DNA from 3 places in the Streptomyces sp. NPDC060035 genome. Region 2 is predicted to be linked to each of the others. Evidence: riboswitches for the same ligand, from Rfam matches in the RefSeq annotation. Region 2 holds a riboswitch; each other region holds the start of a gene.
What was found. A riboswitch is a leader RNA that binds a small molecule or an ion and turns the genes downstream of it on or off. The one in region 2 is predicted to bind cobalamin.

Region 1 (9,975 bases), on a different contig from region 2:
CGCGTTCGTCGAGTGCGCGGGCAACGGCCGCAGCTACTTTGCCTCGCAGCAGAACCAGCAGGTCAGCGGCACCGCCTGGACCCTCGGCGCGATCGGTACGGCGCGCTGGCGCGGGGTGCGGCTCGCCGATGTGCTGCGGCTGGCGGGGATCGGGAGGGACGCGGTCGACGTGCTGCCGCGTGGCCTGGACGCGGAGGTCATCAGCGACGGGACGAATCTGGGGCGGGTGCGCAGACCGCTGCCGGTGTCGAAGGCACTGGACGACGTCCTCCTCGCCTACGAGATGAACGGCGAGCCGCTGCCGCCCGACCACGGCCATCCGGTCCGGCTGATCGTCCCGTCCTGGGTCGGCATCGCGAACATCAAGTGGGTCGGCGACATCGAGGTGTCCACGGAGCCGCTGCTGACGCCGTGGAACACGGGCCTGTACCGGCTGTTCGGCCCCGGCTATCCGTCCGAGGGCAGCGATCCGCTGACCCGGCAGACACTCAAGAGCGCCTTCGAGCTGGCGCCGGGTGCCACGTTCGCCGCCCACCGCAGGCACCTGCTCACCGGCCGGTCCTGGTCGGGCGGCGCACCGGTGCGTTCGGTCGAGGTCAGCACCGACGGCGGCACCCGGTGGCGGCCCGCACGGCTGCGCGACGAGCCCAGGAGCGGCAGCTGGGTCCGCTGGTCGGCCGACTGGGTCCCCAAGGAGCCCGGGCCCGCCGTACTGCTCGCACGGGCGACGGACCGGTCGGGCCGCACCCAGCCGGCGACGACGGCCCACAACACGCAGGGCTACCTCTTCGACGCGGTGGTGCGGCACCCGGTGACGGTCGCATGACGCTGCCCTTCGCGGTTCGGCGCGGCCCGGACAGTACGGGGCGATCACGTCCTGGGCAGCCGCGTCCGCATAGTCCATGGCGATCATGTCCTGGGCAGCCGTGTCCGGCCGCCTCCGCACGGGTGAACCGATCGCCCGGGCGACGGGACTCAAGCCTGCCGCAGTGCCCCTTCGAGAACGGCGCGGTGTACTGCCCGGGCGAGTCGTGATCCCCAGCGCGAGCGCGGGCCGCCGAAGGGTTCCCCGGCCTGCGCCCCGGGGTCGGGCGCGGCGATGCACACGGCGTCCGTGGGGGTGCCCGAGCAGTCGAGTCCGGCGTCCACGAGCGCTTGGACCTTGGCCTCGGTGGCCGTTGCCACGGCGTTGACCAGGGCGGCGTCGGAGAGGGCCACCGGGACGGTGACGACGATGTTGACCGTGCCGGGCGGCAGTGGGCCGTCTGTGCCTGCGGCCGGGGCCGCGGCCCATCCCCGTACCCCGAGGCCGCTGGTGACGGTGGCCGTGACGCCCCCGTCGGCCGCGACGGTGCAGGCGGTGACGTCCGCGGCCGTCATCAGACCGGCCCCAGGGCCGCCGAGGTCCTCGGCCGCGGCGATCTCGGCGAGGTGCCGGTCAGGGTCCGGCCTTGGGTATCCGCCCGGTACCTGCGCATTGAGAATCCATGCCCGCGGTCCGATACCGCCGCCCAGGACGGCGCTGCTGCACACCCGCCAGCCGGGTCCCAGCCGCCAGACCAGGTGGTGAAGACGGAGGCCGTCCTCCTGCCTGGCCAGCAGTTCCCCGCGCTGTCCGGGGAGGCGGATACGTACGGAACCGATGGCGCAGCACCCCCGAGGACAGGCCGCCCGACGGTCGGCAACGGCGCGTCGATCATACGTGTGGGGAGGGGCCGCATCTCCGGTGCACCCAGGAGGGTGCTCACCCGAATGGCGTAATGCTTCGCAGGGGCCGACACAGCCGCTGCGCGGGGCCACCGCCGACCCCGGGTCCTTTGGGCCGCCCCCTGCCCGAGCCGGGAAGTTGCAGCGTCCAACCGGGTGAGGCGCGATGGAAACCGGACGCGCCTCCCCTGCTGGACCCACCCACAGGACGCGCCCGGGCGAGGAGGAATCGGCCATGGGAGCCGCTGACGGTTTCACGGATTCCGGAGAACTCGACGGTCTGACCGTCTACGACAGTGACGGCGAGAAGGTCGGCAGTGTAGGGCGGGTGTACGTCGACGACGACACCGGCAAGCCCGACTGGATCACGGTCAAGACCGGCATGTTCGGCATGAAGGAGAGCTTCGTACCACTGGCCGGAGCCCGCCGCGTGGGCTCCGACCTGCATGTCTCGCACGCGAAGGACCGCGTCAAGGGTGCCCCCAGGGTGGACGCCGACGCGCATCTCTCCGTGGCCGAGGAGGAGGAGCTCTATCGGCACTACGGCCTGACCAGGAAAGCCAACGCGGGCATGGGCGGCGACGCGCGCACCACGTCCGGCACCGGAACGGCAGCCATGGGTGCCGCCGGAGCGGCGGGAGCGGCCGGAGCGGCGGCCCGCACCAAGCCAACGGGCAAGGCGACAACGGCCGGTGCCACGGGCACAGCGGCCACCACGGGCGCCGGCATGGGCAGGCACCGCGACACGGAGACGTCCTCCACGTCGCGCCCGCTCGCCGGAGCCGGAGCCGAACGGTCCGCCGCAGGCGCCGGAGGCCGGGAGGAGATGGTCCGTTCCGAGGAACAGCTCCTCGTCGGTACGGAGGAGTACGAGAGCGGAAAGGCACACCTGCACAAGTACGTCGTGACCGAGAACGTCACCCGGACGGTGCCGGTGTCCCACGAGGAAGTACGCGTGGTGCGTGAACCCATGCGGCCGGGCGAGAAGTCGACCGGTACGACGGGCATCGGCGAAGAGGACGTCGAAGTCACCCTGCACGCAGAGCGCGCCACCGTCCGTAAGGAGGCCGTCCCGGTGGAGCGGGTCCGTCTCGAAACCAACAAGGTCACCGAACAGAAGGAAGTCTCCGCCGAGCTCCGCAAGGAGAAGATCGACTACGCGGACGGCAAGGACATGGGCAGCGGCAAGGACACGGGCGGCGAGTTCGGCCAGGGACGCCGCCGCTGACCCCCTCACTCAGCGGCGACAGGCCGCGCGACAGCAGCGAGGGGCGGCCCCGGACGACTGTGGGCCCGCCCCTTCGCCATCAGTCATCCGAAGGCCGGGACGCCCGCAGCGGCCCCGGCAGGAAGCGCACCGAAGGCCTGCCGTCCGGCCCGTCCGGCGTCACCACCGCCCGTACCCGGTAGACGTCGGCGATGAGTTCCCCGGTGATCACCTCCGCGGGCGTTCCGCAGGCGACCACCCGTCCTTCTTTCATCACGGTGATCCGGTCGCAGAACATCGCGGCCAGGTTGAGGTCGTGCAGCGCCGTCACAGCGGTGACGGGCAGGGCGGAGATCAGGGACAGCAGCTCCAGTTGGTGCTGGATGTCCAGATGGTTGGTCGGCTCGTCCAGGAGGAGTTCGCGCGGCTGCTGCGCGAGTGCACGGGCTATCTGGACGCGCTGGCGCTCACCGCCGGACAGGGTGTGCCAGGACTGCTCGGCGCGATCGGCGAGACCGGTGCGTTCCAGTGCCTCGCGCACGGCGTCCTCGTCCTCGCGGCCGGGCGCCGACCAGGCACGGCGGTGCGGAATGCGGCCGAGGCGTACGACGTCCAGGACACTCAACTCGACCTGGGTGACTGCGTGCTGGTCGACCACGGCGACGCGTCGGGCGACCGTGCGACGGCCGGTCTCCGCGAGGCTGCGGCCGTCGAGGGTGACCACTCCCGCGCCCGGCCCGAGGACGCCGGCCAGGATGCGGAGCAGTGTGGACTTGCCGGATCCGTTCGGTCCGAGGAGTCCGACGGTGGCGCCGGGCGGAGGCGCGATGTCCACGCCGTCGAGGACGATCCGCCCGCCCGCTTCCCGCGTCACGCGCTCGGCCCGCAGTCCCTCGGCCGTGGCGGCGGTCATGAGGTCCTCCGGGTCCGGTACAGGACCAGCACGAAGGCGGGCACCCCGATGAGGGCGGTGACCACTCCGACCGGCACCTCCTGCGGGTCGAGGACGGTGCGCGCCAGCGTGTCGACCCAGACCAGGAACACCGCCCCCGCGAGCGCGGTGACCGGCAGCAGGCGCCGGTGGCCCGAACCGGTCAGCGCGCGGGCCGCGTGCGGCAGGACGAGGCCGACGAAGCCGATGGCGCCCGCCGAGCTCACGAGCGCCGCAGTCAGCAGCGCCGTCGTGCAGAGCAGCACGATCCGGGTGCGGGCGACATGGACGCCGAGGGCGGCCGCCGCGTCCTGGCCGAATGCGAAGGCATCGAGCGTACGGGCGTGTCCGAGGCAGATCAGCAGCGTCACGGCGAGCACCGCGGCGCACATCCACACATCGGTCCAGCCGACCCCGCTCAGGGAGCCGAGCAGCCAGAACAGCACGCCGCGGGTCTGCTCGGCGTCGGCAGCGGTCATCACGACGAAGGAGGTGAGCGCGGAGAAGAGCTGCATGGCCGCCACACCGGAGAGGACGACCCGGTCGGTCGTCCCGCCGAGCGTGTGGCTGAGCAGCAGAACGAGGGCGAACGAGCAGAGGGCCCCGATGAAGGCACCGGCCGAGACCGAGACCGCTCCCCCACCTGCCCCGAGGATGACGACCACGACCGCTCCGGTGGACGCCCCGGAGGAGACACCGAGCACGAACGGGTCGGCGAGCGGGTTACGCAGCAAGGACTGCATCACCGTGCCGCATACCGCGAGTCCGGCCCCGCACACCGCGGCGAGCAGGGTGCGGGGCATGCGCAGGTTCCAGATGATGCCGTCCCGGATCGGGGTGAGCTGCGAGTCCCCGAGACCGAGATGGGCCGCCACCGCGGACCACACGTCCGGGACCGAGATCCGGGCGGGCCCGATGGTGACGGCGACCGCGACGGACAGGAGCAGCAGAGCCGTCCCGCAGCTCCACAGGAGGCCGTCGCGCAGGACACGGACGCCGGACGCTCGGGGTACCGGTGCCTTCTGTGCACGTACGCCTGCGGCCTGCTGGGTGTCGGTCACCCCGCGAGCCCGAAGGTGCGCAGCCCTGCGGCCACGAGCTCCACGCCCTCGACGGTACGGATGGAGGGGTTCAGGGCCTGGCCGCTGAGGAGGACGTAGCGCTTGTGCCGGACCGCGTCCATGTTCTTCGTGGCGGGATTGGACTCCAGGAACTGGATCTTCTTCTCGGCACTCTCGGCGGTCTGCGACTTGCGGGTCAGGTCACCGATGACCAGGACGTCGGGGTTGCGGTCCGCGACGGTCTCCCAGTTGATCCGGGGCCACTCCTCGTGGGTGTCGTCGAAGACGTTCCTCGCGCCGAGCTCCTCGGTGATGATGCCGGGCGCTCCGCAGCAGCCCGCGAGGTAGGGCGCCTCGGCGTTGGCGAACCAGTAGAGCAGGGTGGCGTCCGACGACTCGATGCCGGCGGTCGCCTTGCCGATACGAGCCCGGAGTCGGTCGACGAGCTCGTCACCGCGTTCCTTGACTCCGAACACCTCGGCCAGATCGTGTACTTCGGTGTAGACGCTCTCCATGGTCAGCGGTTTCGTACGGGATCCGTCGCCGCTGCCGCTGTTGTCCTTGGCCGTGCAGTCGGCCGGCGAGACATAGGTGGGGACCCCGAGGTCCTCGAACCGTTCGCGGGGCGCGACGCCGCCCTTGGCGAGGGTCGATTCGAACGAGGCGCTGATGAAGTCGGGTTCCTTGTCGAGAACCTTCTCCGAGGAGGGCCGGTTATCGGCGATACGGGGGACGTTCGCGTTGGCCTTCTCCAGGCCCTTCATCACCGGGTCGGTCCAGGTGGAGGTGCCCGCCAGCCGGTCGGCGAGGCCGAGCGAGAGCAGGATCTCCGTCGACCCCTGGTCCAGGGAGACCGCGTGGTGCGGGGCCGCCGGGACGGTGACGGTGCGTCCGCAGTTCTTCAGCGTCACGGGGTACCCGGCGCTGCTGTCCTGCGCCGGTGCGGCGGATTCGCCGTCGCCGCACCCGGACAGCAGGACAAGTCCCGCCGTGAGCAGGGCGGTTCGGCGTACGGTGCTGGCTATCGGTGGCAATGGGTCCCTCTGCGTCCTGGGGCTCATGCGCGGAGCCCGGTACCGAGCACCGCTCCCCGTACGGGAGCGGGTGCCAGCAGGTTTTCGGACTCGGGTTCATCCGGACGGGACGCCTTCCCGGACCCCGAGGGTGTCCAGTGGCCGTGGCCCCGCCCGTCCCCCTCACCGCTGCGCGTCAGCTCCGGTTTCGCACCGGATTCCCTGACTCCACTTGGAGTGTGACTGGCTTCTGCAAGCTATCACGCAGCGGCACGGAGACCTGGGGCCGTGGCCGGTACGACGGGTGGGGCGTCCCCCCGCACCGGCCCCTTGCTGGGTCAGGACCTGCGGCGAACCGATTCTCCGGCTCTCACCTGCGGTGTCTGCGCCGGCGGGCGAGCACGGATGTCGTGCCCCAGTACGCGAGCAGCACGGCCCGCAGGCCGAGGATCTCGACGGCCTCGCGCACACGCCGGGCCCCGGCCGCACCACCGGGTGGCGTACGGATGGCTCGTCGGGCGCTCACAGTGCGGCCGGCTCGTCGGTCGCTCACAGTGCGGCCGGCATCGACGGCTCGGCCGGGCCTTTGCGCCAGGGGCCCTCCGGGTCGTCGTACGCGTCGGCGTAGTCCGGTCCTGCGATCGGCCAGTCGGCAAGCAGCTCTCCCGGCAGCGCGAAGGACTCGACCAGTTCGGGTGCGTGTGCGGCGACGGCAGCGATCAGTTCCTCGGTGGCCTCGGGCAGCTCGTCGACCTGCTCGGCGGTCAGGAGACCGGCCACCAGCAGATCCCCGCTGTTGCGTGCCACCCACTCGAGGGCGAACAGCCGCTCCAGCTCGGCCAGCCGCTCCCGGGCGGCGCCTTCGGGCAGCGTGGCCAGCGCCTCGGCATAGCCTTCGGCCGCCTGCCGGTACGCGTGGGCCTCGACGCCGCGCAGCGCGGCCCCGGAGGCCGCGTTCCACCGCGCGAGCGCGTCACCGTGCGGTGCCCGGAGCGCACCTTTCCTGGCACGGGTGAACCAGATCTCCTCCACCGCCGCGAGGAGCCTGCCGAGGAACCGGGGGTCGGCCAGTTCACCGGGGGTGCGGTCGACCGGGGTGTTCCCGGCCCCGTCCGCCGAGGTGTTTCCGGCCCGGTCCGGCGAGGTGTCCCCCGGAGCCGGTCCGGCGGCGAAGAGCATGTCCGCCGCCGCCTTCGCGTGGACGGCGAGATTGTCGCCCTCGGCCGTGATGGCGCCTTCGACTCCCGTGACCAGCTCCGTCATGCCGTTGTTCTCCAACAGCGCCTGGGCGCCGCAGCGTTCACGGCACTCGACGATCACCGCGCGGGACTTCCAGGTGATCCATCCCTTGGCGACCGCCACCAGCCGCTCCGCCTCCGCCCTGTCCTCATCGGTGCAGCGTTCCCACCGGTCGAGGGCCCTGCGGTGCAGCAGGCTCATGGCGAAGACCGTGGCCATGGCCGAGGCGAGCGGCCCGTGGTGGGTCCGGTGGGCGCTCACCGGAATCCGCCCGGTGCCCCGGGCACCGGAGATCAAGCGATGGCCGCCGTAGCGGACGGCGACCGCAAGCGTCGCGCGGGCGGAGCCCACCGCGCTGGCGCTCATGGAGATCCTCCCGGGAGTCACACGGCCGATGGACGTCAGGAAGCGGCGCCGCCGGTCGGCGGGAGTACTGCTGAGCACGCAGTCCCCGCCGATACCTCTGCGGTCCCCCAGCAGGGCGTCCCGCCCCACGAACAGCCGGTCGAACGAGGTCAGACAGTGGTCCACGGGGCTGCCCATCCGGGCCGGCAACCGCCGGATCCGTACGCCGGGAAGCGCCTGGGCGTCGTCGGTGAGCGGCACCAGGAAGAGGCGTACCCCGTGTTCCGTACCGTCGACGAGAAGACGTGCGGCGACCAGCCCCGTTTTCGGTCCTCCCGCCGGGCTGGTGTTGGGCATGAACTTCTGTGCCCCCGCGTGCGGGGTGTGCAGGACGAACCCGTCGCGCTCACGGTCGTACGCCGCGGTGGTCTCCAGGGACGCCGCGTCGTTGCCGTGGACCACCTCCGTACAGAGAAAGGTGCCGATGCGTCGCATCCCCAGATAGTCGGACAGGTCGCGGTCCGTGCCGGCGTCGTGGTCGAGGAGGCTGCCGAGGAAGAGGCTGTAGTGGATGCCCGCCACGGTGGTGAGCGCGGGGTCCACCGGGCCGAGCCACTCGTGCAGGGCGGCGAGCGCGCGTGGGTCGGCGGCGAGGCGGGCTCCGCTGTCGAGGGACCTGTTCAGGATCCGCAACCGGTCGTAGGCGAGACGGAGGCGCTCGTCGGGGGTGCCGCCCCCGGGCCGGCGAAACGGTTCTGTGCTGATCAGCCGCTGCCAGAAGCCGTGCTCCCGGCGGAAGTCCGCTCCGAGGAGGACTCCGGTCAGCAGATCGGCTGCGGACGGGTGGACGGTGTCGGTAAGGGTCACGGTCATGAAGGAGTAAACGACCGGGGCGGGCGGGAGGACACCGGCGACGGCATCCTCAAGCCTTTGGGACAGGTGCCCCGGTCAGTCCGGCCGCAAGCTCCTCCTCGTCGGGCGGAAGGGCGCCGGCCCGTGCCACGGTCACGGCGGCCGATGCCACCGCGTGGCGCAGCACATCGCCCAGCGTCTCCGTGTCGAGTGAACGCAGCCGTGCACGGCCGCCCTCCCCGAGCAATCCCTGCGCTGCCAGGGCGTGCAGGGTGCCGGACATGAACGCGTCGCCCGCGCCCACGGTGTCGACGACCCGGACGGGCACCGCGTCGATGCTCACCGTCGCACCGGGAAGGACCGCCAGCGCCCCGTCGGCTCCCCGAGTGACGAGGACGACCGCGGGGCCGGAGCGCAGCCACCGCTCGGCTGCCTCCTCCGGTGTCTCACCCGGGTACAGCCACGCCAGGTCCTCGTCGCTCGCCTTGACCACATCGCTGAGCGCGACACAGCGTTCGACCTTCCCTACGGCCTCGGCATGATCTCCCATCAGCTCCGGCCTCACATTCGGGTCGTAGCTGACGGTCGCGGCTGCCCGGAGTGATTCGACGGCGGCAAGGACAGTTGCTGCCCCTGGCTCCATGACGGCGGCGATCGACCCGGTGTGCACATGGTGCGGCGGCCGCTCCGGTGCCATCGGGGCCAGCGACCAGGTGATTTCGAAGGTGTACGTGGCCCGGCCCGTGTCGTCCAGGGTGACGGCGGCGGACGGCGTGGGCGCGCTGCTCCTGTCGGTGCGCACACGGACCCCTGCCGAGGCCAGATGGTCCCCGATGAGCCGGCCGTTCGCGTCCTGGCCGAGCTGGGTGAGGAAGGTGGTGCTCCGGCCCAGCCGGGCCAGACCGTACGCGACGTTCGCCGGGCTGCCGCCCGCGTGGACTTGGTCTGCCGCGCCCGGCGCCCGGACGATGTCGGCGACGCATTCGCCGATGACCAGCAGAGCGAGTCTGTCGAGCATGAGGAAGGTCTCCTGGGGGGGGTGGCGCCGACGGAGGTGCCCCGGCACGCGGTGGCTGCCGGACACACTGCCGTCGATTCTGCAGAATTCTGGGGGAACCTGCTCAGCCGTTCCGTACACCCTCCACGGCGTCCGCCACCAGTGCGAGGAAGCGGGCGTGGGCCTGTGGACTGCACAGGGGCTCCGGGTTCCACGGGACGATCCGCGCTTCCTCCGTGGCCGCCCGCCACTTCGGTGCGCCGATCTCGCCGAGCGGGGTCGCGTTCGACCGGACGTCCGCGAGGACGACGTGCGGCCGCAGCGCCGCCGCCTCCGCCCAGTCGGTGGTGGACCAGTTGACTCCCCCGCCCGCGGCCGGTGACACGAGGTTGACCCCGAGCTCGGCCAGGACGCGCAGTTCGGGCCACAGCGGGGGGCGGGCGATGTGCGTCTGCTCCTGGCCGGCCGGTGACAGGGCCACCACCCGCGGGCCGTCCGGAACGGCTGCGGCCACAGCGCGCAGCCGTTCCCTGGCGGCCTCCAGGTCCTGCGCGACACCCCGGGCCGGTTCAGCGCCGAGCGAGTGCGCCAGCTCGGCGAACCGCTCGGCTATGCGGTCCAGT
Region 2 (9,975 bases):
GGCGTTCCGCGATGCCGTGCAGCGCCCAGGGATTCGCCTTCTGGAGGAACTCGCGGTTCGTCGGATCCAGGACGTACGTCTCCGTGAGCTTGTCGTACATCCAGTCCGCGACCACGCCCGTCGTCGCGTCGTACCCGAACAGGTAGTCGACCGTCGCGGCGAGCTCGAAGGCGCCCTTGTAGCCGTGTCGGCGCATCGCCTCGATCCACTTCGGGTTGACCACCCGGGCGCGGAAGACCCGGGACGTCTCCTCGACCAGGGTGCGCGTGCGGACCGTCTCGGGGCGGGTCGAGTCGCCGATGTACGCCTCGGGTGCCGTGCCCTTCAGCGCGCGTACGGTCGCGACCATGCCGCCGTGGTACTGGAAGTAGTCGTCCGAGTCCGCGATGTCGTGCTCACGGGTGTCGGTGTTCTTCGCGGCGACCGCGATGCGCTTGTACGCGGTCTCCATCTCGTCCCGGGCCGGTCGCCCGTCGAGCTCACGGCCGTAGGCGTAGCCGCCCCACACCGTGTAGACCTCGGCGAGGTCGGCGTCGGTGCGCCAGTCGCGGGAGTCGATGAGCTGGAGCAGCCCGGCACCGTACGTCCCGGGGCGGGACCCGAAGATGCGGGTGGTGGCACGCCGCTCGTCGCCGTGTTCGGCCAGGTCGGCCTGGGTGTGGGCCCGTACGAAGTTCCGCTCGGCGGGCTCGTCGAGGGAGGCCGCCAGGCGTACGGCGTCATCGAGCAGGCCGATGGTGTGCGGGAAGGCATCCCGGAAGAAGCCGGAGATGCGCAGCGTGACGTCGATACGGGGGCGGCCCAGCTCCTCGTACGGGATCGGCTCCAGGCCCGTGACGCGGCGCGAGGCGTCGTCCCAGACGGGGCGGACACCGAGCAGGGCGAAGGCCTCGGCGATGTCGTCGCCCGCGGTGCGCATCGCGCTGGTGCCCCACAGGGACAGGCCGACGGAGGTGGGCCAGTCGCCGTTGTCGGCCCGGTAGCGCTCCAGGAGCGAGTCGGCGAGGGCCTGGCCGGTCTCCCAGGCGAGGCGGGACGGGACCGCTTTCGGGTCGACGGAGTAGAAGTTCCGGCCGGTCGGCAGGACGTTCACCAGACCGCGGAGCGGGGAACCGGACGGTCCCGCGGGCACGAAGCCGCCGTTCAGCGCGTGGACCGTGTGGTCGAGCTCATCGGTCGTGGCGGCGAGGCGGGGCACGACCTCCTTGGCAGCGAAGTCGAGGATGTCGGCGACGGCCTGCGGCTGCCCGGCAGCCACGCGGGCGACGGCGGCCGGGTCCCAGTCCGCGTCCTCCATCGCCTGGACGAGAGTGCGGGCCTGCTCCTCGATCTCGTCGGCGGCGGTGCGGGTGGCCGCGGACTCGTCGAGGCCGAGCGCCTCGCGCAGGCCGGGCAGCGACGTCGTACCGCCCCAGATCTGGCGGGCGCGCAGGACCGCGAGGACGAGGTTGACGCGGTCCTTGCCGGCCGGGGCGCCGCCCAGAACGTGCAGCCCGTCGCGGATCTGGACGTCCTTGATCTCACAGAGCCAGCCGTCGAGATGCATGATGAACTCGTCGAAGCCCTCGTCCTCGGGCCGGTCCTGAAGCCCCAGGTCGTGGTCGAGCTTCGCCGCCTGGATCAGGGTCCAGATCTGGGCGCGGACCGCCGGGAGCTTCGCCGGGTCCATCGCGGCGATCTGGGCGTGCTCGTCCAGGAGCTGTTCCAGGCGGGCGATGTCGCCGTAGCTCTCGGCGCGCGCCATCGGCGGCACGAGGTGGTCGACCAGGGTGGCGTGCACGCGGCGCTTGGCCTGGGTGCCCTCGCCCGGGTCGTTCACCAGGAACGGGTAGACCAGCGGCAGGTCGCCCAGCGCGGCGTCGGGGCCGCAGGCGGCGGACAGGCCGGCGTTCTTGCCGGGCAGCCACTCCAGGTTGCCGTGCTTGCCGAGATGGATCATCGCGTCGGCGCCGAAACCGTTGTCGTCGGCGGACGCGGCGATCCAGCGGTAGGCGGCCAGGTAATGGTGCGAGGGCGGCAGATCGGGGTCGTGGTAGATCGCGATCGGGTTCTCGCCGAAGCCGCGCGGCGGCTGGATGAGGATCAGCAGATTGCCGCGGCGCAGGGCCGCGAGCACGATGTCGCCCTCGGGGTTGCGGGACCGGTCGAGGAACATCTCACCGGGGGCCGGGCCCCAGTGCCGCTCGACGGCCTCGCGGAGGTCGGCCGGCAGGGTGGCGAACCAGCGGCGGTAGTCGGCGGCGGGAATCCGGACCGGGTTGCGGGCCAGCTGTTCCTCGGTGAGCCACTCCTGGTCGTGGCCGCCGGCCTCGATCAGCGCGTAGATCAGCTCGTCGCCGTCACCGGAGACCAGCCCGGGGATCTCTTCCTCGGGCCCGAAGTCGTAGCCCTCGGAGCGGAGTCGGCGCAGCAGGGCGACGGCGCTGGCGGGGGTGTCGAGACCGACCGCGTTGCCGATGCGGGAGTGCTTGGTCGGGTACGCGGACAGGACGAGGGCGATCCGCTTCTCGGCGGCCGGGATGTGGCGGAGCCGGGCGTGCCGTACGGCGATACCGGCGACCCGTGCCGCACGCTCGGTGTCGGCGACGTACGCGGGCAGGCCGTCCTCGTCGATCTCCTTGAAGGAGAACGGCACGGTGATCAGGCGGCCGTCGAACTCCGGCACCGCGATCTGGGTGGCGGCGTCCAGCGGGGACACGCCCTCGTCGTTCTCCTCCCAGGCGGCGCGCGGGCTCGTGAGGCAGAGCGCCTGGAGCACCGGTACGTCGAGGCCGGTGAGGGCGCCCGCGTCCCAGGACTCGTCGTCGCCGCCCGCGGACGCGGTGGCGGGCTTGGTGCCGCCCGCGGCGAGGACGGTGGTCACGATGGCGTCGGCGGCCCGGAGTTCGTCGATGAGTTCGGGCTCGGGGGTACGGAGCGAGGCGACGTACAGCGGGAGGACACGGGCTCCCGTGTCCTCCACGGCGGTGCACAAGGCCTCGATGAACGCCGTGTTCCCGCTCATGTGGTGGGCGCGGTAGTAGAGCACCGCGATGGTGGGCCCGGTGATGTCCTCCCGGGCCGTCCGCTCCAGCGGGCCCCATGCGGGGGCGGGGGCGGGCGGCTCGAAACCGTGGCCGGTGAGCAGCACGGTGTCGGACAGGAACCGGGCCAGCTGCTCCAGGTTGGCGGGGCCGCCGTGCGCGAGGTAGGCGTGCGCCTCGGCGGCGATTCCGATGGGGACGGTGGACGCGGCCATCAGCTGGGCGTCGGGGGCCTGTTCACCGGTCAGAACGACGACGGGGCGACCGGTCGCCAGCACCTGGTCGAGGCCGTCCTGCCATGCCCGTACGCCGCCGAGGAGGCGTACGACGACGAGGTCCGTGCCGTCCAGCAGCTCCGGGAGGTCCTCGACGGAGAGCCGGGAGGGGTTGGCGTAGCGGTAGTTGACCGGGCCTGCCGAGGCGCGGGCGCTGAGCAGGTCGGTGTCGGACGTCGACAGGAGCAGGATCATGCGGCGTCAGCCCTTCCTCGGGGTGTCCACGCCCCGGGCGGTGTCGGACGGCAGGAGTTCCTGACTCGCCCGGCCTTCGGCCGGGCTCACAGTGGCGGGACCGCGCCGGAATCTCACCGGGCTTCCTCCCATGTCGCCGTCTGGCGATGGCGGGCCGAACGGACCGCCGCTAGGCATAGTAGGCGGCAGGCCGGTGGGCGTGACGAGATGCCCCTGGTCGGGATGTGTCCTCGGGCGCCTCGACGGGCCGGTTTCCGCCCGGAGGCAGACTCGGCAGGGGCGTCGCTCGGGACACCTGGCCGGACGCGGACGCGGAACCGGACGCGGCCCGGGTTCCGGTCCGGGTTCCGGGGTCCGGTTCGGGTTCCGGTCCGGGTTCCGGGTCCGCGCCCGGGTTCCGGGTCCGCGCCCGGGTTCCGGGTCCGCCCCGGTGGGTGTCCTGCAGGTCACAGTGACCGTAGGGCTGTGCTGCGGTCACGGTCGGTATGCTCGCCGCCATGCCCCCATCCGCCGTCCCGCCCCGGTCTCCGGGCGGTGATGCCTGCCCCGGAACACTGCGTCTGCACCGGGCGGACGACGGTGCGCTGGCGCGGGTCCGCATACCCGGCGGGGTGCTGACCGTCGGGCGGGCGGACGCGCTTGGGGAAGCCGCCGGGCGACTCGGCGACGGTGAGTTGCATCTCACCTCGCGCGGCAATGTGCAGCTGCGCGGGCTCGCCCCGGACTGCGGTGCGGAGTTGGCCGGGCTGCTGAGCCGGGCCGGGCTGCTGCCCTCCGAACGCCACGAGCGGGTACGCAACATCGTCGCCTCCCCCTTGGCCGGGCTCGACGGTCTCGGGGCCGCGGACGTCGGACCGTGGCTGACCGGACTGGACCGGCTGCTGTGCGGAAGCGACCGTGCGGCCGCGCTCTCCGGCCGGTTCCTGTTCGCACTCGACGACGGCCGCGGTGACGTGGACGCCCTCGGCGCCGACCTCACTCTGCTGGCCCGTGACGACGGCGATGCGATGCTGCGCGTCGGGGACACGGACACCGTCCTGCGTGTCCCGGCCGCCGACGGGCCCCGCGCCGCACTCCTGGCCGCCGAAGCATTTCTGGACGCCGCCACGGAACCCGACGCCTGGCGGGTGAAGGACCTGCCGGACGGCGCCGCCGCACTGGCCGACGATGTCGTACGACGATTGCGGCAGACCGGTACCGCCGTGTCGACGGACCGTCACCCCCGCCCTCGCGCATCCCTCCGGCCGGCCCTCGGCCCCGTACACGGCCGCCACCGCGACGTCGCGCTGTCCGTCGGCGTACCGCTGGGACGCCTGGACCGGAATCACTGGCGGCTCCTGTCGAGCGCCGGCGAACTGCGGCTCACCCCGTGGCGCGGCGTCGTCGTCACCGGAGTCGCGCCGGATCACGCGGACGACCTGCTCGCCGGCCTCTCGGAGGCCGGTCTGATCACCGGGCCCGGATCGCCGTGGGCCGGTGTCGGGGCCTGTATCGGACGGCCCGGCTGTGCCAAGTCGCTGGCCGACGTGCGGGCCGAAGCGGGGGCCGCCGTCGGACCCGCGGGACGGCTGCCTGTGTACTGGTCCGGGTGCGAACGCCGGTGCGGCCATCCGCACGGGGAATGGATCGACGTGGTCGCCACCCCGGACGGACACCGGATCTCCCACGTGACGGGGGACCGGAGAGACGCCACGGCGACGGTCCGCAACAACCCTGCAGCGCTCGCCGCCGCGGTGGCAGCGGCGCGAAGCCCACGCACCTGACCGTGCATCACCCCGTTCACCTGTGTCTGGCCGCCGGCCACCAACCCGATGAAGAAAGCGACAGCACTGTGCATCAGTACGAGAAGGACGGACCGGCGATCTACCGCCAGTCCTTCGCCACCATCCGCGCGGAGGCGGATCTGGCAGGGCTGCCCGCCGATGTGAGCCAGGTCGCCGTCCGCATGATCCACGCCTGCGGCATGGTCGACCTCGTACGCGATCTCGCCTTCTCCCCGGACGCCGTGGCCGACGCCCGCGCGGCACTGCGGTCCGGTGCACCCATCCTGTGCGACGTGGCCATGGTCGCCAGCGGTGTCACCCGTAAGCGGCTGCCCGCGGCCAACGAGGTCGTGTGCACCCTGTCCGACCCGGCCGTTCCGGAGCTGGCCGCGAAGCTGGGCACCACCCGCAGCGCCGCCGCGCTGGAACTGTGGCGCGACCGGATGGAGGGGGCGGTCGTCGCCGTCGGCAACGCACCCACCGCGCTCTTCCGGCTCCTGGAGATGATCGAGGAGGGCGCCCCGCGCCCCGCCGCCGTCATCGGTGTGCCGGTCGGCTTCATCGGTGCCGCCGAGTCCAAGGATGCCCTGGCCGCCCACCCGTCCGGCCTCGAGCACCTGATCGTGCGCGGCCGGCGCGGCGGCAGCGCCATCGCGGCGGCCGCCATCAACGCGATCGCCAGCGAGGAAGAATGAGCGTGAGCGAGCACAGGAAGACCGGACGGCTGTACGGGGTCGGGCTCGGCCCCGGCGACCCGTCCCTGATGACCGTACGAGCCGTGCAGGTCATCGGTGAGGCCGATGTCGTGGCCTACCACTCCGCCCGGCACGGCCGGTCCATCGCCCGTTCCATCGCGGCGCAGCACATCCGCGCCGACCACATCGAAGAGGCGCTGGTCTACCCCGTCACGACGGAGACCACCGACCATCCGGGCGGCTACCGGGGCGCGCTGGACGAGTTCTACACCGAGGCCGCGGCCCGCCTCGCGGTGCATCTCGACGCGGGACGCACGGTCGCCGTGCTCGCCGAGGGCGACCCGCTGTTCTACGGCTCGTACCAGCACATGCACAAGCGGCTCGCAGACCGTTACGCCACCGAGGTCATCCCGGGTGTCACCTCGGTCAGCGCCGCCGCCGCCCGTCTAGGCACCCCGCTCGTCGAGGGCGAGGAGGTGCTGACGATCCTGCCGGGCACGTTGCCGGAGGAGGAACTGACGGCGCGTCTGGCGGCCACCGACTCCGCGGTGGTGATGAAACTGGGCCGCACGTTTCCCGCCGTGCGCCGTGCGTTCGAGGCGTCCGGGCGGCTGGCCGAGGCGCGTTACGTCGAGCGCGCCACGATGGCCGGGGAGCGCACCGGCGACCTGGCCGACACCGACGCGGACTCGGTGCCGTACTTCGCGGTCGCGGTGTTGCCGAGCCGGATCGACGCGCCCCGCCCCGAACGGGCAGCCGGTTCCGGCGAGGTCGTCGTGGTGGGTACCGGACCCGCCGGACCGTTGTGGCTGACACCCGAGACGCGCGGGGCACTGGCCGCCGCCGACGACGTCGTCGGCTACACGACCTACCTGGACCGGGTGCCTGTGCGTCCCGGACAGCAGCGGCACGGCTCCGACAACAAGGTCGAGTCGGAGCGGGCGGAGTTCGCTCTGGATCTGGCGCGGCGTGGGCGGCGGGTGGCCGTGGTGTCGGGCGGCGACCCGGGGGTCTTCGCCATGGCGACGGCCGTGCTGGAAGTGGCCTCGCAGGACGCGTACACGGACATCGCGGTACGGGTGCTGCCCGGGGTGACCGCGGCCAATGCCGCCGCCGCCCGAGCGGGGGCTCCGCTGGGCCACGACTACGCCACCCTCTCGCTCTCGGACCGGCTCAAGCCGTGGGAGGTCATCGCCGAGCGGCTGCGTGCGGCGGCCACGGCCGATCTGGTGATGGCGCTGTACAACCCCGGTTCACGCAGCCGGACCTGGCAGGTCGGCAAGGCCCGCGACCTGCTGCTGGAGCACCGCTCCCCGGACACGCCCGTGGTGCTCGGGCGCGATGTCGGCGGCCCCGCGGAGAGCGTGCGTACGGTGCGCCTGGCCGATCTCGACCCGGCCGAGGTCGACATGCGGACGATCCTGATCGTGGGTTCCTCGCAGACCCGGTGGGTGCGGCGGGGCGACGGCCGGCAGATCGTCTGGACGCCGAGGCGGTATCCGGAGAGCTGAACGAGGCCGCGGGGCTGAACCCGGCGGCGCCAGGCCCGGGCGGCGTGCGGACCTCGGCGGGGTCCGGGCCGCGGCGGGGTCCGGGCCGCGGCGGGGTCCGGGCCGCGGCGGGGTCCGGGCCGCGGCGGGGTCAGCGGTCCCGGACCCGGTCGGACAGCCTTCCGACGGACCGGGCCGACTCGGCCAGGCTGCGGGCCGCCTGCTCCAGTTCCGCGGCGAGGCCGGCCGCCGTCTCCCGCTCCGGCTCCGCGACGGAGTCCTCCGGAGCGGCGAGGGCCGTGCCCCGGTACCCGATGGGGCCCTCGTTGTACCGCTGGTAGTAGCCGCTGAAATCGTCGGCGGTGGTTCCGGCGAACCGCACACCGGAGAGCTGTATCTCGTCCGCGCCCCCGTTGCCGGTGATGTCGAGCCGTAGCGGGAGAAGGGGCCCTGGCCGGTGCCGCCGATCCGGAAGTTCCTGCTCTCGAAGCGTTCGGTGAAGCTCTGCCCGGTCCGGGAGTCCAGCTCCGTCCAGCACCTCGCGGAGGTCGAGCGGAACTGGTTCCGCCGGGTCCTGGCCCAGGAGGACGTGCCGCCGATGTTCACCCCCGGTGCCGACCCCGAAGCCACCGACGGCGGTTTCGACCTGGCCGACGGAGCGACGTACGAGGAGGCGCTGCCCGTATGGCAGGCCGAGATCGGCCGGGCGCGGGAGAACTGCGCAGCCCGCGCACTCGATGACACCAGCCCCTTCACGGGCGGGCAGGTCACCCTGCGCTGGATCTGCACGCACATGGTCGGCGAGTACGCCCGCCACTGCGGCGACGCCGATCTTGTACGCGAACGGATCGACGGCCGTACGGGCGTCTAGGACGCCGGTCCCGCTTGGCTGCGCAGCCAAGCGACGGCCTCCCCGGGGGTCCCGGCCACCGGCACGCCTCCCGGTACCGGTGGCCGCCGGACCACGACCACCGGGATGCCTGCCTCGCGGGCGGCGGTGAGCTTGGGGGCGGTCGCCTCGCCGCCGCTGTCCTTCGTGACGAGAACATCGATGCGATGGCGGCGGATCAGCTCCCGCTCCCTCTCCAGCGTGAACGGCCCCCGGTCCAGCAGCGTCTCCATCCGCGCCGGATACGGCGCATCGGGAGCGTCCACCGAACGCATCAGGAACCACAGCCCGTCCAGACCGGCGAATGCGGCGAGACCCATCCGGCCCGTTGTGAGAAAGATCCGCCGGCCCAGTCCCGGGAGAAGCCCGGCTGCCCCCGCCAGTGAGTCGGCCGAATGCCACCGGTCGCCCTCCGAGGGCACCCAGCCGGGCCGGCGAAGTGCCAGCAGGGGAACATGGACTGCGGCGGCGGCTGCGGCCGCGTTGAAACTGATCTTCCCGGCGAAAGGATGGGTGGCGTCGATGACCGCATCCACTCGATGCGCCCGGAGCCATGCGGCCATGCCGTCGGCTCCGCCGAATCCACCGATGCGCACCTCACCGGGCGGAAGTTTCGGACGGCCGACGCGACCCGCGAGCGAGCTGGTCACCCGGGCCCCGGCGGGCAGTCCGTCCGGGGCCACCAGGGATTCCGCGAGCAGGCGGGCCTCCGTCGTGCCGCCGAGGACGAGTACGTGCAGAGGCATCGGATCGGTCCATCCATGAGCAGTGAGGCGCAGGGCGGGCGCACCGCTCAACTCAAGCACACCGGTCTGCGGCCCGGATGGACGACCGGCGCCTGTGCGACCGCTGCGGCAACGGCCGCGTACACCGCCCTGCTGACCGGAGAATTCCCCGATCCCGTGACCATCACTCTGCCCAGGGGCCAGACCCCGGCCTTCGCGCTCGCGGTGGAGGAGCTCACCGACGGGCAGGCCACAGCGGGAGTGGTCAAGGATGCGGGTGACGACCCGGATGTGACGCACGGTGCACTGGTTCGGGCCACCGTGCGGCTGCTCCCGCCGGGGTCCGGGGTGGCGTTCCGGGCCGGGCCCGGCGTGGGGACGGTGACGCTCCCGGGGCTGCCGCTCGACGTCGGGGAGCCCGCGATCAACCCCGTGCCCCGGCAGATGATGCGGGACCACATGGCGCGGGTGGCGGCTGAGCACGGGGGCACGGGTGACGTCGAGATCACGGTCTCGGTGGACGACGGCGAGGAGATCGCACGTTTCACGTGGAACATTCGCCTGGGCATCCTGGGCGGGATCTCGATCCTGGGTACGACGGGCGTCGTGGTGCCGTACTCCTGCTCGGCCTGGATCGACTCGATCCGCCGCGGGGTGGACGTCGCACGGGCAGCCGGGCACACCCATGTGGCGGGGTGCACGGGCTCGACCTCGGAGAAGACGGTGGTGACCGAGTACGGGCTGCCGGAGATCGCCCTCCTGGACATGGGGGACTTCGCGGGGGCGGTGCTGAAGTACGTGCGCCGGCATCCGGTGGAGCGGCTGACGGTCTGCGGCGGGTTCGCCAAGCTGTCCAAGCTCGCCGCGGGTCACCTGGACCTGCACTCGGGCCGCTCCCAGGTCGACAAGCCCTTCCTGGC
Region 3 (9,975 bases), on a different contig from region 2:
GGTCGCCAAGACGATCTCCGGCGGGATCATCAATGAGAACGGCCTCAGAACCGAGGTCATCTTCGCGGCGCTCGTCGGCGCCATCCTGTGGAATCTGATGACCTGGCTGGTCGGTCTGCCCTCCAGCTCCTCCCACGCACTCTTCGGCGGCCTCATCGGCGCCGCGGTGATGTCGGCCGGCTGGTCCTCGATCAACGGCGGCACCGTCGTCACCAAGGTCCTCCTGCCCGCGATCGCAGCCCCCCTCGTCGCCGGTCTGGCCGCACTGCTGGCCACGAAGCTGACGTACCGCCTCAACCGGAAGATCACCGACGAGGCCCAGCTGAAGTCGACCGCCAAGGGGTACCGGGCCGGCCAGATCGCCTCCGCCGGTCTCGTCTCGCTCGCCCACGGCACCAACGACGCGCAGAAGACGATGGGCATCATCACCCTGGCCCTGGTCACCGGCGGCGTCCTCGCCCCCGGCTCCAACCCGCCGGTCTGGGTCATCGCCTCCGCCGGTCTCGCCATCGCGATGGGCACCTACCTCGGCGGCTGGCGCATCATCCGCACCATGGGCAGCGGCCTCACCGACCTCAGGCCGCCGCAGGGCTTCGCCGCCCAGACCAGCGCGGCCACGGTCATCCTGGCCTCCTCGCACCTCGGCTTCTCCCTCTCCACCACCCAGTCCTGCTCCGGTGCCGTGATGGGCGCGGGCCTCGGACGCAAGGGGGGCGTGGTCCGCTGGTCCACCGCCACCCGCATGTTCATCGCCTGGGGCCTGACCCTGCCGGCCGCCGGTCTGGTCGGCGCGGGCGCGGAATTCCTCACCAAGCAGGGCCCCTGGGGTGTCGGCGTGGTCGCCGTGCTCCTCGTCTCGGGCTCCGGTGCCATCTGGATGCTGTCGCGCCGCAAGCCCGTCGACCACACCAACGTCAACGCGACGGACGCCGAGCCCGCGGGCGTCGTCACCACCGCCATCGCGGCCGTCAGCCCGCCGCCCGTCGGCTCCGGCATCCCGGACCTCAAGACCACCATTCCGGCCCCGGCCCCGGCGGCCGGAACCCCGGCCGACCCGGCCCGACCGGCCACGGTGTAAGGACAGATCCGTATGAACATCGACTGGGCAGCTCTCGCCTCCGTCTTCGGCGTCAGCCTCGTGGTCACCGTCGCGCTGGTCGGCCTCTTCACCCTCGGCATCATCGGCCTCTCCAAGCAGGCGTCGACGGCTCCGGCCGGCGGATCTCTCACGCTGGCGCGCACCGGCGCGTACGCCTGCTTCGGGCTGTGCGCGGCGGCGGTCGCCTACGGGATCTACCTGATCGTCGCCTGACCACCCGGCGCTTCCCCGCCGCCTCGTCACATCGGGCCGGACACACCACCTGTGTGTCCGGCCCGATGTGCGTCTGCGCACACTGCGCTCCTGCAGGTCAACGGCAGGTTGACGGGCGTTCACGGGGCGTGGTGGACTGCCGGTGCCATTTACGGCGACAGGAGAGGAAGCCGGTGCGAATCCGGCGCGGTCCCGCCACTGTCACCGGGGAGCAGTCCCCCACACGGAAGTCACGGTCCATCACGGACTGGAAGGCCGGGGGAACTGCGGATCCGGAAGCCAGGAGACTCTCGTCGCCGGTCACGTCGAACCAGGGCGCGGACCCTGAGTTAAGGACATCTGCCATGCCTGGCTGCCGTGCGTCGGTCCCTGTGTCACCCGCTGCGAAGGTCCTTCGAGGCACGACGGCCGGCTGAACCGTGCGAGCCGACCGCATCTTCGCGTACGGCGCCACCGCCGGTCTGATCGGCGACCTGCTGCTCGGTGATCCCCGCCGGGGCCACCCCGTCGCCGCCTTCGGGCAGGCCGCAGCAGGTGTCGAGAGCCGGCTGTGGCGCGATCACCGCGGCTGGGGCGCCCTGCACGCGCTGGTCTGCGCCGGAGGCGCCGCGGGCGCCGCCGCACTGGCCGCCCGTGCCGTACACAACCGCCCCGCCGCGGCGGTGGCACTGACCGCCGCCGCCACCTGGTCCGTCATCGGCGGTACGTCGCTGGGCCGGGAGGCCCGCGCCATCGGCGGTGCGCTCGCCGCAGGTGACATCGAGGTGGCCCGGGAGCGGCTGCCGCATCTGTGCGGCCGTGACCCGTACTCCCTCGACGGCCAGCAGATCGCCCGTGCGGTGGTGGAGTCCGTCGCCGAGAACACCTCCGACGCCGTCGTCGGCGCTCTGGTGTGGGGCGCCATCGGCGGTGTCCCGGGCCTGGTCGGGTTCCGGGCCGTCAACACCCTCGACGCCATGGTCGGCCACAGGTCGCCGCGCCACCGGCGCTACGGCTGGGCCTCGGCCCGGCTCGACGACCTGGTCGGCTGGCCCGGTGCCCGCCTCACCGCCGTGCTCGCCGTGGCCGCCGGCGGGCGCCCGCGCGAGGCCGTACGGGCCTGGCGGGCCGACGCGGGCAAGCACCCGAGCCCCAACGCGGGCCCGGTGGAGGCATCGTTCGCGGGTGCGCTCGGCGTACGCCTCGGCGGGACACTCGCGTACGGCGGGCGGGTCGAGCACCGGCCCGTACTCAACGGGGAGAGCGGCCGGGACGTGCGGGTCACGGACATCGAACGCGCGGTGCGGCTGTCGCGCCGGGTGAGTGTGCTGGCCCTCGGCGTGTGTGCGGCCGCGCGGCTGGCCGCAGGACGGAAGGGTCGGGCATGAGCGGTGGACAGGGCGGCGGGCTGCTGGTCGCGGGAACCACCTCGGACGCGGGCAAGAGCGTCGTCACGGCGGGAATCTGCCGGTGGCTGGTGCGCCGGGGGGTGAAGGTCGCGCCGTTCAAGGCGCAGAACATGTCGCTGAACTCGTTCGTCACCCGCGAGGATGCGGAGATCGGCCGCGCCCAGGCGATGCAGGCGCAGGCCGCCCGGGTGGAGCCGAGCGTCCTGATGAATCCGGTGCTGCTCAAGCCCGGCGGTGACCGTTCCAGTCAGGTGGTCCTGATGGGGAAGCCGGTCGGCGAGATGAGTGCGCGCGGCTATCACGGGGGCCGTCAGGAAGCACTGTTCGGGACGGTCGTGGACTGCCTGGAGCAGCTCCGGGGCACGTATGACGCCGTGATCTGCGAGGGGGCGGGCAGTCCGGCCGAGATCAATCTGCGGCGCACGGACATCGTGAACATGGGTATCGCGCGGGCCGCCCGCTTCCCGGTGCTGGTCGTCGGGGACATCGACCGGGGCGGTGTGTTCGCGTCGTTCTTCGGTACGACGGCGCTGCTGAGCGCCGAGGACCAGTCGCTGGTCGCCGGGTACCTCGTCAACAAGTTCCGCGGCGATGTGTCGCTGCTGGAGCCGGGCCTGGACATGCTGTACGAGCTCACCGGGCGCCGTACGTACGGGGTGCTGCCGTTCACCCACGGCCTCGGCATCGACGAGGAGGACGGGCTGCGGGTGTCGATGCGCGGCGCCGTCCGGGAGTCCGTTGTCGCGCCGCCGCACGGGCAGGACGTGCTGCGGGTCGCGGTGTGCGCCGTGCCGCTGATGTCGAACTTCACCGATGTGGACGCGCTGGCGGCCGAGCCGGGTGTGGTGGTGCGGTTCGTGGACCGGGCCGAGGAGCTCGCCGACGCGGACCTGGTGATCGTGCCCGGTACCCGCGGCACCGTGAAGGCACTGGCGTGGCTGCGCGAACGGGGGCTGGCCGACGCGCTGCTGCGGCGGGCCGCCGAGGGGCTTCCGGTGCTGGGGATCTGCGGCGGGTTCCAGGTGCTCGGCGAGTCCATCGAGGACGAGGTGGAGTCGCGGGCGGGGCTGGTCGACGGGCTCGGGCTGCTGCCGGTACGGATCCGGTTCGGCCGGGAGAAGGTGCTGGGCCGGCCTGTCGGGTCGGCGCTCGGAGAGCCGGTGGAGGGGTACGAGATCCATCACGGGGTCGCCGATGTGCGCGGCGGTGAGCCGTTCCTGGACGGATGCCGGGTGGGCTCGGTGTGGGGGACGCACTGGCACGGGTCGCTGGAGAGCGATGCGTTCAGGCGCCGGTTCCTGGCGGAGGTGGCGCTGGCGGCCGGGCGGCGGTTCGTGGCGGCTCCGGACACGAGCTTCTCGGAGCTGCGGGAGGAGCAGCTGGACCGGCTGGGGGATCTTGTCGAGGAGCATGCGGATACGGATGCGTTGTGGCGGCTGATCGAGGCGGGAGCGCCGAGCGGGCTGCCGTTCGTGCCGCCGGGGGCACCGCGGGCGGAGGGGCCGGTGGTGGGGGCGGGGACGCCTGCGGCGGGCTCTGTTCCCCACCCCGCCCCCACCCTTGACCGGGGCTCCGCCCCGGACCCCGGTCATCGAGCGCCGGACAGATCCGATGTGGTGCCCCGGGACGCGGGGCGCACGCCCCACGGGCTCGATCTCGCAGGGCGGACGCCTGATGGGGCCGGAGCAGTTGTGCACGTGACAGAGGAGGCACCGTGAGTACCCCGTATCCCTTCACCGCCATCGTCGGGCAGGACGACCTGCGGCTCGGGCTGTTGCTGAACGCCGTCAGTCCGGCCGTCGGCGGCGTTCTCGTGCGGGGCGAGAAGGGCACCGCCAAGTCCACCGCCGTGCGGGCGCTCGCCGCGCTCATGCCTGAGGTGTCCGTGGTCTCCGGGTGCCGGTTCTCGTGCGATCCGGTGGCGCCCGACCCGGCGTGTCCCGATGGTCCGCATGAGACCGGGACCGGCGTGTCGCGTGCCGCTCGGACCGTGGAGCTGCCCGTCGGCGCGTCCGAGGACCGCCTCGTGGGTGCGCTGGACATCGAGCGGGCGCTCTCGGAGGGGGTCAAGGCCTTCGAGCCGGGGCTCCTGGCCGACGCGCATCGCGGGATCCTCTACGTGGACGAGGTCAACCTGCTCCACGACCATCTGGTGGACCTGCTGCTGGACGCGGCGGCCATGGGTGCCTCGTACGTCGAACGCGAAGGCGTCTCCGTACGGCATGCGGCGCGGTTCCTGCTGGTCGGGACGATGAACCCCGAAGAGGGTGAGCTGCGCCCGCAGTTGCTGGACCGCTTCGGCCTGACCGTCGAGGTGGCGGCCTCCCGGGACACCGATCAGCGGGTGGAGGTCGTGCGGCGGCGGCTCGCGTACGACGACGATCCGGCCGGGTTCGCCGCCCGGTGGGCGCAGGAGGAGGGCGCGTTGCGGGCACGGATCGCCGCCGCGCGTGTCCTGTTGCCCGAAGTGGTCCTCGGGGACGGCGTGTTGCGGCAGATCGCGGCGACGTGCGCCGCGTTCGAGGTCGACGGCATGCGTGCCGACATCGTCATGGCCCGCACCGCGACCGCGCTGGCCGCGTGGGCGGGGCGCGACGAGGTCACCGCCGAGGACGTGCGCCGGGCCGCACTCCTGGCGCTCCCCCACCGGCGGCGCCGCAACCCCTTCGACGCCCCGGGGCTGGACGAGGACAAGCTGGACGACACCCTCAGGGACGCGGCCGACGACGCGGACGGGGGCGATGACGATCCGGAGCCCGACGGGCCCGGTGGCGGTGGTCTGCCTCCTCAGGGGGGCGGTCCCGACGCGGAGGGCGGTCCGGGCACGGAGAGCGGTCCCGACGCGGAGAACGGTCCCGACGCGGAGAACGGTCCCGGTACCGGCCGTCCCGAGGCGCCCGCGCCGGCCGGCGGCGGGGAACAGCAGCCCGTACGTGCCTCGGAGCCGTTCCGTACGAAGATGCTCAGCGTGCCCGGTCTCGGCGAGGGCGCGGCCGGGCGGCGGTCCCGGGCGCGTACCGAGCACGGGCGGACGACCGGGGCGCGGCGGCCCGAGGGCACGCTGACGAAGCTGCACCTCGCGGCGACCGTGCAGGCGGCGGCGCCGCATCAGCGGGCGCGCGGGCGGTCCGGTCGCGGTCTCGTCGTACGGCGTGACGACCTGCGGCAGGCGACACGGGAGGGGCGCGAGGGGAACCTGGTGCTCTTCGTGGTGGACGCCTCGGGGTCGATGGCGGCCCGGCAGCGGATGAGCGCCGTGAAGGGCGCCGTGATGTCGCTGCTGCTGGACGCCTACCAGCGGCGGGACAAGGTGGGCCTGGTGACCTTCCGCGGCAAGGACGCCGAGGTGGTGCTGCCGCCCACCTCGTCGGTGGACGCGGCGGCGGCGCGACTGGAGTCGCTGCCGACCGGTGGGCGCACCCCGCTGGCCGCCGGACTGCTGAGGGCGCACGACGTACTGCGGGTGGAGCGGCTGCGCGATCCGTCCCGGCGGCCGCTGCTCGTCGTGGTGACGGACGGCCGGGCGACCGGTGGTCCGGACCCGGTGGCGCTGGCCGCGCGGGCCGGCCGGCTGCATGCCGCCGAGGGCACGGCGTCCGTCGTCGTGGACTGCGAGTCGGGGTTCGTACGCCTCGGGCTCGCCGCACAGCTCGCCCGCGATCTCGGGGGCAGCGCGGTCACGCTCGACGAACTGCGCGCCGACTCGATCGCCGGGCTGGTCAAGGATGTACAAGCAGCCGGGAGGGCCGCGTAATGCCACAGGGACAGCCTGTATCGGTGCCGGACGACGGGCTGACGACACGTCAGCGGCGCAATCGTCCGCTTCTCTTCGTCCACACGGGCATCGGCAAGGGCAAGTCGACGGCCGCCTTCGGGCTCGCGCTGCGGGCCTGGAACCAGGGCTGGCCGATCGGGGTGTTCCAGTTCGTGAAGTCGGCGAAGTGGAAGGTCGGCGAGGAGAACGCGCTGAAGGTGCTCGGGGCGAGCGGCGAGGGCGGCACCGTCGACTGGCACAAGATGGGCGAGGGCTGGTCGTGGGTCCAGAGGGACAACCAGCTGGACAACGAGGAGAAGGCCCGCGAGGGCTGGGAGCAGGTCAAGCGTGACCTGGCGGCGGAGACGTACAAGCTGTACGTGCTCGACGAGTTCGCCTATCCGATGCACTGGGGCTGGATCGACACCGACGAGGTCGTCGAGGTGATGCGCGACCGCCCGGGGACGCAGCATGTCGTGATCACCGGGCGCAACGCTCCCCGGAAGCTGATCGAGGCCGCCGATCTGGTGACCGACATGTCGAAGGTCAAGCACCCGATGGACGCAGGCCAGAAGGGCCAGAGGGGCATCGAGTGGTGAGTGTTCCTCGTCTGGTCATTGCTGCACCGGCCTCCAACAGCGGCAAGACCACGGTCGCCACGGGGCTGATGGCGGCCTTCACGGGGCGCGGCCTCGCCGTGTCCCCGCACAAGGTGGGCCCCGACTACATCGACCCGGGGTACCACGCGCTGGCCACCGGCCGCCCGGGGCGCAATCTGGACGCGTACATGTGCGGTCCTGAGCTGATCGCCCCGTTGTTCGCGCACGGGTCGGCCGGTGCTGACCTGGCGGTCGTCGAGGGCGTCATGGGGCTGTACGACGGCGCTTCGGGCCAGGGCGAACTCGCCTCCACCGCCCAGGTGTCGAAGCTGCTCCGGGCTCCCGTCGTCCTGGTCGTCGACGCCTCCTCGCAGTCCCGTTCGGTCGCGGCCCTGGTGCACGGATTCGCCTCCTGGGATCCGGAGGTGCGGATCGGCGGGGTGATCCTCAACAAGGTGGCGTCCGACCGGCACGAGGCCCTGCTGCGGGATGCGCTCGAGGAGACCGGCCTGCCGGTGCTGGGGGCACTGCGGCGGGCGCCGCAGGTGGTGACGCCCTCACGCCATCTGGGTCTGGTTCCGGTGGCGGAGCGGCAGACCGAGGCCGTCGACGCCGTACGGGCGATGGCGGAACGGGTGCGGGCGGGCTGCGATCTGGACGCCCTGCTGGCGCTGGCCCGTTCGGCGCCCGCGCTGCCCGACGAGGTGTGGGAGCCGGAGCAGCATTCCGTCGAGGGGGTACGGCCGGTGGTGGCCGTGGCGGGCGGGGCCGCGTTCACATTCGCGTACGCCGAGCATGCCGAGCTGCTGACGGCCGCGGGCGCGGATGTGGTGGTCTTCGACCCGCTGCGCGACGAGAAGCTGCCCACGGGCACTGCGGGGCTGGTCATCGGGGGCGGCTTCCCCGAGATGTACGCGCCGGAGCTGTCGGCGAACGAGCCGCTGCGCAGGGCGGTGACCGAACTGGCCCTGTCCGGTGCCCCGGTGGCAGCGGAGTGCGCGGGGCTGCTGTATCTGGCCCGTGAGCTGGACGGGCGTCCGATGTGCGGGGTGCTGGACGCCTCGGCCCGGATGTCCGAGCGGCTGACGCTCGGCTACCGGCAGGCGGTGGCGGTGTCCGACAGTGTGCTGGCGGCGGCGGGGACGCGGCTGCGCGGGCACGAGTTCCACCGGACCGTGCTGGAGCCGGGTGCCGGTGCCACCCCTGCCTGGGGCATGCACCAGCCGGAACGGCGGGTGGAGGGCTTCGTCCAGCAGGGTGTGCACGCGAGCTATCTGCATACGCACTGGGCGGCGTCGCCCGGCGTGGCCCGCCGGTTCGTGGAGCATTGCCGCGCATGAGCACGGCGAGAGGCCCCAGGTCATTCCGCGATGCCGACCACCAGCCAGATGAAGCCCACTCCGGCGACGGTGCACAGCAGCGTGGAGCGGGCCGGGTGGTCGTGGTGCGCCTCGGGCAGGATCTCGGCGGCGGCGAGGTAGAGGAGCGCCCCGCCGAAGAAGCCGAGATAACAACCGAGCAGTTCCTCCGGAAGAGTGAACAGCAGGGTGGTCGCCGCGCCCACGATCGGGGCCAGGGCGTCCGCGTACAGCATCAGGAGGGCCTTGCGGCGGGCGTTCCCGTAGAGGCTGGTGATCGTGTAGGTGTTGAATCCGTCGGCGAAGTCATGGGTGATGACCGCGAGTGCGACGGCGGCGCCCATGCCGCCGCCGATCTGGAAGGCGGCACCGAGCGCGATGCCGTCCATCAGGCTGTGGCCCACCATCGCGGCCGCGGCCGTCATCCCGACCTGCGGCACCCTTTCCTCGCTCGCACCATGTGCCGCCTGGCGTACGGCCAGTGAACGCTCCACCACATGGGCCACCAGGAAGCCGCCCACGAAGAGCAGCAGCGCGGCGGGGACACCGAAGACCGCTCCGCCCGCGGCCTCCACCGCTTCGGGCAGCAGATCGAGACCGACGACGCCGAGCATCAGCCCGCCCGCGAGGCCGAGCACCAGGTGACGGCGGTCGGTGACGCGTTGAGCGACCCAGCCGCCCGCCAGGGTCATCAGGAACGCGCCGAGCGCGACGAACACCGCCATGGGCCCTTGCTAGCCGATCCACCCCCGGGCCCGCATCTCAGGCAGCACTGACCTGCCACCGTGAAAAGGACTCAGTTCATGACCCGGACCGCACTCGTTGTCGGTGTCGGTGCCCGCCGGGGCGTCACGGCCGAGGAGGTCCTCGGGCTGATCCGGGAGGCACTGAGCGCGGCCGGGCTGCCGGCCGCCGATGTGGTGGAGCTGGCCACGCTCGACACGAGGGCGGACGAACCGGGGATCGCCGGTGCGGCAGCACGGCTCGGGGTGCCGGTGCGCTCGTTTCCCGCCGCGGTGCTGGCCGCCGTCCGCGTACCGAACCCCTCGAGGGCGCCGCAGGACGCCGTGGGCACACCGTCGGTCGCGGAGGCTGCCGCGCTTGTCGGTGCGGACGAACTCCTCGTCACGAAGCGGAGGTCGGCGTCGGCAACCTGCGCGGTGGCCCGCCGGAGCGCACATTGGTCGACTTCTGTCGGCACCCCGGCGTCGACGAATGGCGCTGAGCCGTTCACCATGGCTGCCATGCTGCCCCCCACGAAGCACATCGACAGCGCCGGGCCCGACTTGCGGCACCACGGCGACGCGGAAGTACGCGGCCTGGATCTGACCGACCTCGCCGTGAACGTACGGACCGGTACGCCCCCGGACTGGCTGCGGGAGCGGATAGCCGCGTCGCTGGGCTCGCTGGCCGCCTATCCGGACGGACGTCAGGCCCGCGCGGCGGTGGCCGCACGGCACGAACTGCCCGAGGAGCGGGTCCTGCTCACCGCGGGTGCGGCCGAGGCCTTCGTGCTGATCGCACGGGCGTTGCCGGCCCGGCGGCCGGTCGTCGTGCATCCGCA

Region 1: linked by a shared signal. The riboswitch ahead of ACFWBQ_RS34140 (ABC transporter substrate-binding protein) and the one ahead of cobN (cobaltochelatase subunit CobN) in region 2 are both predicted to bind cobalamin.
Region 3: linked by a shared signal. The riboswitch ahead of ACFWBQ_RS34745 (cobalamin biosynthesis protein) and the one ahead of cobN (cobaltochelatase subunit CobN) in region 2 are both predicted to bind cobalamin.

Annotation. Positions count from the first base shown of each region.
Region 1 is NZ_JBHWVO010000034.1:45,852-55,826, reverse strand. Features, by position in the region: gene ACFWBQ_RS34165 (sulfite oxidase) at 1-826, shown strand, start outside; partial or broken gene ACFWBQ_RS34160 (adenosylcobinamide amidohydrolase) at 976-1,700, opposite strand; gene ACFWBQ_RS34155 (PRC and DUF2382 domain-containing protein) at 1,943-2,935, shown strand; gene ACFWBQ_RS34150 (ABC transporter ATP-binding protein) at 3,015-3,827, opposite strand; gene ACFWBQ_RS34145 (FecCD family ABC transporter permease) at 3,824-4,906, opposite strand; gene ACFWBQ_RS34140 (ABC transporter substrate-binding protein) at 4,903-5,967, opposite strand; cobalamin riboswitch at 5,998-6,182, opposite strand; gene ACFWBQ_RS34135 (hypothetical protein) at 6,290-6,445, opposite strand; gene ACFWBQ_RS34130 (acyl-CoA dehydrogenase) at 6,469-8,376, opposite strand; gene ACFWBQ_RS34125 (carbohydrate kinase) at 8,426-9,373, opposite strand; gene ACFWBQ_RS34120 (ABC transporter substrate-binding protein) at 9,477-9,975, opposite strand, start outside.
Region 2 is NZ_JBHWVO010000009.1:178,455-188,429, reverse strand. Features, by position in the region: gene cobN (cobaltochelatase subunit CobN) at 1-3,493, opposite strand, end outside; cobalamin riboswitch at 3,525-3,676, opposite strand; gene ACFWBQ_RS17025 (cobalamin biosynthesis protein CobG) at 3,979-5,256, shown strand; gene ACFWBQ_RS17020 (precorrin-8X methylmutase) at 5,325-5,951, shown strand; gene ACFWBQ_RS17015 (precorrin-2 C(20)-methyltransferase) at 5,948-7,462, shown strand; gene ACFWBQ_RS17010 (hypothetical protein) at 7,593-7,823, opposite strand; gene ACFWBQ_RS17005 (DinB family protein) at 7,920-8,312, shown strand; gene ACFWBQ_RS17000 (cobalt-precorrin-6A reductase) at 8,309-9,076, opposite strand; gene ACFWBQ_RS16995 (cobalt-precorrin-5B (C(1))-methyltransferase) at 9,092-9,975, shown strand, end outside.
Region 3 is NZ_JBHWVO010000037.1:5,708-15,682, reverse strand. Features, by position in the region: gene ACFWBQ_RS34755 (anion permease) at 1-1,078, shown strand, start outside; gene ACFWBQ_RS34750 (hypothetical protein) at 1,091-1,312, shown strand; cobalamin riboswitch at 1,475-1,602, shown strand; gene ACFWBQ_RS34745 (cobalamin biosynthesis protein) at 1,732-2,679, shown strand; gene ACFWBQ_RS34740 (cobyric acid synthase) at 2,676-4,418, shown strand; gene ACFWBQ_RS34735 (putative cobaltochelatase) at 4,415-6,454, shown strand; gene cobO (cob(I)yrinic acid a,c-diamide adenosyltransferase) at 6,454-7,053, shown strand; gene ACFWBQ_RS34725 (cobyrinate a,c-diamide synthase) at 7,047-8,393, shown strand; gene ACFWBQ_RS34720 (ZIP family metal transporter) at 8,414-9,136, opposite strand; gene cobC (Rv2231c family pyridoxal phosphate-dependent protein CobC) at 9,215-9,975, shown strand, end outside.